Regions from separate parts of the Tissierella sp. MB52-C2 genome, predicted to be linked through region 1. Evidence: a T-box and tRNA genes for the amino acid it is inferred to sense, from the RefSeq annotation. Region 1 holds a T-box; the other holds one or more tRNA genes.
What was found. The T-box of region 1 lies ahead of RBU61_RS02450 (proline--tRNA ligase). A T-box ahead of a tRNA ligase gene usually reads a tRNA of that ligase, here a tRNA-Pro.
Positions count from the first base shown of each region.

Region 2: it has a tRNA-Pro gene. The T-box ahead of RBU61_RS02450 (proline--tRNA ligase) is inferred to sense a tRNA for this amino acid. The anticodon was not compared.

Region 1 covers NZ_CP133261.1:504,658-507,130, forward strand. The annotation lists gene ispF (2-C-methyl-D-erythritol 2,4-cyclodiphosphate synthase) at 1-276, shown strand, start outside; T-box leader at 311-518, shown strand; gene RBU61_RS02450 (proline--tRNA ligase) at 875-2,473, shown strand, end outside.
Region 2 covers NZ_CP133261.1:2,942,597-2,945,069, reverse strand. The annotation lists gene RBU61_RS15015 (phosphodiester glycosidase family protein) at 1-633, opposite strand, end outside; gene RBU61_RS15010 (serine hydrolase) at 1,043-1,357, shown strand; tRNA gene RBU61_RS15005 (tRNA-Pro) at 1,553-1,629, opposite strand; gene RBU61_RS15000 (methyl-accepting chemotaxis protein) at 1,886-2,473, opposite strand, start outside.

The sequences.
Region 1 (2,473 bases):
AAAGACATTTCAAGCATATATCTTTTGTCTCAAGTCTTTGAACTAATGAAAGATTCAGGGTACACAATAGGCAATATAGATGCAACAATTGCAGCTCAAAGACCAAAACTAGCTCCTTATATAGAGGAGATGAGGTTAAATATTGCCCATACTTTACACACTTCAATAGACAATATAAACATAAAAGCTACTACTACAGAATGGCTAGGTTTTGAAGGAAGAGAAGAGGGTATATCAGCATATAGTGTTTGCATGATTAAAAAAGAAAATAATTGACACAATATAATAGTACTAGTATAATATGTATAATATCCTAGCAAAGAAGGGAAATAGTAAGTATTATAGGTCCTAGAGAGGAAGTTAAATGGTGGAAAACTTCTGTCCTTCCTAATATTGAACCTACCCCAGAGCATTTAAGCCAAAAGCTTAAACGGTTGTGCGTTATAACTATTGAGTGAACCTATTTATACTTAGGTTTATTAGAGTGGTACCGCGGAACTTAACCTTTCGTCTCTTACAAAGAGATGAAAGGTTTTTTTATGACCTTTATGACCTAACACAACGAACGACAGTGAGTTGATGTAGGTCAAACGCAACGAACGCCAAATTCATGCGAGTGATAACGAGCAAATGAATTTGTGCAGTGAGACTGCGTAGTCATCTATGGTTAAATAACTAACTAAACGAAGGTAACAAATTGATGGTAGGTCAAACTCAACGAGAACCAAATCTATGTGAGCGTAGCGAGCAGATAGATTTGAGATTCGAGACTGCGTAGCCACCGTATCAAACAACTGAATTTAACGAAGGCAACAAATTTATGATCTGGTCAACATTTTTAATTTTTTATATAAATATAAGGAGAGTGATTTTTATGAGAATGTCAAAACTTTATATACCTACTTTAAGGGAAATGCCGGCAGATGCGGAAATAGCAAGTCATAAATTCCTTCTAAGGGCAGGTATGATGAGGAGATTAGTTAGTGGTGTGTATTCTTACCTTCCAATGGGATATAGGGTAATAAGAAAGGTAGAACAAGTAGTTAGAGAAGAAATGGATAGAGCAGGGTCTCAAGAATTATTAATGTCTGCAATTCAACCAAGAGAAATATGGGAGGCTTCTGGTAGATGGGAAAACTTTGGTCCAGAAATGTTTAGACTTAAAGACAGAAATAGTAGAGAATTTTGCCTTGGACCTACCCATGAAGAATATTTTACTAATTTAATAAAGGACGAAGTAAAATCCTATAAGCAACTTCCATTAAATCTTTATCAGATTCAAACAAAATATAGAGATGAGAAAAGACCAAGATTTGGTTTAATGAGATGTAGGGAATTTATAATGAAGGATGCCTATAGTTTTGATGTAGACGAAGAAAGTATGAAGAAGGCATATGAAGTAATGTGGGAAGCCTATGATAATGTGTTTACTAGACTTAACCTAAAATATAAAGTAGTTCAAGGAGATACAGGGGCCATGGGTGGTAAAGTATCTCATGAATTTATGGCAATGTCAGAGGCTGGTGAAAGTCTAATGGCTTATTGTGATAATTGTGATTATGCAGCTACTGATGAAAAAGCAGATGTAGTATATAAAGTGAATAATGAAACAGAAGAAGAATTAAATATGGAGAGAGTTCATACTCCAAATGTAACTACTATTGAATCCTTAGTGGAATTCTTCAATATTGATCCTAGCAGATTTGGAAAAGCATTGGTATATAACATAGGAGAACCAGTAGTTGCAATTATCCCAGGAGATAGGGAACTAAATGAAACTAAGCTATGTAATTATTTAGGAATAGGAGAACATGATCTAGAGTTAGCCAATGAAGAAGTTATCCTAGACATAACTGGAGCAAATAAAGGTTTCACAGGTCCAGTGGGAATTAAAAAAGGAGTTAAAGTTTTAGTAGATTCTAGAATTGCTAAAATCAAAAATCTAATAGTAGGTGGAAATGAAACAGATTACCATCTACAAAATGTAAATTATGGCAGAGACTTCACAGGTGAAGTAGTAGAAGATTTACTTTTAGTAAGAGAAGGAGATATATGCCCTAAATGTGGAGAAGCGCTAGAGATGGATAGAGGAATTGAAGTAGGAAATATATTCCAATTAGGTACTAAATATTCAGAAGCATTAGGCTCTAACTTTTTAGATGAAAATGGTAAGGAAAAGCCATTTGTAATGGGATGTTATGGTATAGGTGTTTCTAGATCTGTAGCAGCAGTAGTAGAACAACACCATGATGAAGATGGGATAATATGGCCATTAATTGTAGCACCTTATCATGTAATAATAACTGTAGTAAATACAAAGAATGAAGAGCAAGTAAACCTAGGTGAAAAATTATATAAAGAATTAGAAGCATTAGGTGTTGAAGTTATAATAGATGATAGAAATGAAAGAGCAGGAGTTAAGTTTAAAGATAGAGATTTAATAGGAATACCAATTAGAATAACTGTAGGTAAA
Region 2 (2,473 bases), 1.5 Mb from region 1:
CTCTACTAAATCTGAATGAAATTTATTTCCTATGGATTTAGCACCCCAGTTTTTATCTAAAAGAGTTAAAACATCAAAGTTAGTAGTTATCTTATTTATTGCATTTATAATAACTTTCTTTCCACTAGATAAATTAGTAGCTACCATACTTCTATCCATATAGTCTATCTTAGCATTATTTAAAAAATCTACAAAAAAGCTAGGAAGGGCATAGTCCCTTTCTATGGGAGAAGATATTATAGTACCATCATTAATTAAAGTTCCCAGGGAAGATGGCAGTGGAGTATAGTTGAAATAGTCTCCATTTATTCCAGCTACAGCATCGTGCTTCTCCACTAAGGAACTGACCTTGTCCCTGCTTGGAATACCATTTGGATTAAATAGACCTTTGAGTTCAGTATAAGGGTCTAATAAATTAACTCTAAGTACGTTTATATTCCACCATCCAGAAGTAGTGAAACGCATTATCTTTTCATAAACTACTCCAGAAGAAATATTGGTTTTCTCAACATTTTCATATATGGAGTATGGCATATTTACAGTAATTTTAGCAGCAAGAGCTGGACCAGTTGAAGTAAATATAGTTGTAGCAGCTAAAATAGATACAAAAACTTTCTTAATATTTTTTCTCATTAAATCACCTCGTTATAATTTACCTTTTTTACCTAATCTACCTAAGATTGCTTGTCTCAAGTATTATTATATAGGTTAAATATATCAATTGGGTTACAATTATGTTACAAGTTAGGAACAAATGACTATTGACCAAGAGACAAAAAAGAATTAAACAAAAATTTAACTCTTATAATACTAAATAGGAAAGTGAAATGTTTATTATATCATATATATCATAGTAAATATAATATATATGGTATAATTTCTATATAAGTAATTCGTAAAAATGAAAAGATATGTAGATAAGAAAATTTATATTTTACTTATAAGGGGAGTTAAAATGGGACTGTTATCAGATTTTCGACTTTCTGTGATTGAAAAAAAGTTGGGTGTATATGGCATTCATGTTTATCAGAATGGATAAACTTTGGCAGAGCATCGATTCCGAAGCAATAATAGAGAAAATCTCTATTCTGCATCGAAAACCTTTGTATCTATTGGAGTCGGTATTGCAGAAAGTGAAGGCCGCTTCCAGTTGTCAGATTATGTGTTGGATTTTTTTCCGGAATATAAGGATATTGCTTATTCAGGTTCTGAAAAAATAACTATTCAGTATTTGTTGCAAATGAGTTCGGGTCATATGTCTGAGGATGTTACACAATATAACTCCAAAGATAGAGCAGGACTTTTCTTTATCTTAGAAATGAAAGAAGAAGCTGGCTCGAATTTCTATGTGGAGTGATATTTTACCAAATTTGTAGTATAAGTGTGAGGTTCGTAAATAGATTTCGAAAAAATATGTTTTTAATTTATAAGGTCCGTAATGGATTTTTATAAACAAACATATTGCTCAGAACCATTACGGACCTTACTTTTTAATTTTGTCTCAAAAATTAAAAAAAAGATCTATAGGATTTCCTATAGATCAATCTTTTGATGGTCGGGGTGAGAGGATTTGAACCCCCGGCCCCATGGTCCCAAACCACGTGCGCTACCAAACTGCGCTACACCCCGACATTTGTTTAACTGCTTTTGTCTTGTTGTCTCTCGTTCGACTATTATAGTATACGATGGATTGGATAAAAATGCAATAGGTTAAAATAGGCCATATATAGGAGAAAACATAGATATTCAATGAGTATTAAGGATTACGTTGGTAATTCGGAGTATATCTATATATATCTGAATAAATCTCTATAAATTTGATAAATAGTAAAATAAAATTTAAAACAGGACAAAAAATCTTATATTTTCTGTCCTGTTCTTAGAGTTAATATTTAAATTTTGATATTTCTTTATACATTTCCTCTGATAAATTTAGTAAATCCTTTGATGCAAGTTCAATTTCTGCCATGGCAGAAATTTGTTCTTCAACAGATGCGGAAGTTTCCTGAGTACCCGCAGCATTTTCTTCTGAAATAGCAGATAGATTTTCAATAATATTTATTATGTCTTCTTTTTTACTATTCATTTCGTCACCAGAAGAAATCACATATTCAATGGCCATTCCAATTTTTTCAATGGCATCTGCGATACCTTCAAATTTATCATTAGTATTTTCTACACTTACCCTTTGTAACTCTGTAGCTTCTCTTACTTTTTCAATATTATTTACAGCATATTCTGTTTCCTGTGTCAAATCTTCTATTATATTTACTATTTCCTTAGTAAATTCATTGGAGTTTTCAGCTAGTTTACGGATTTCATCTGCAACAACTGCAAAGCCTCTACCATGTTCACCAGCACGAGCGGCTTCAATAGCAGCATTAAGAGCTAAAAGATTTGTTTCCCTAGCTATATTTTGGATCATATAACTAGCTTTGTGAATTTTTTCTGTACTATTATTTGTATTTAAAAT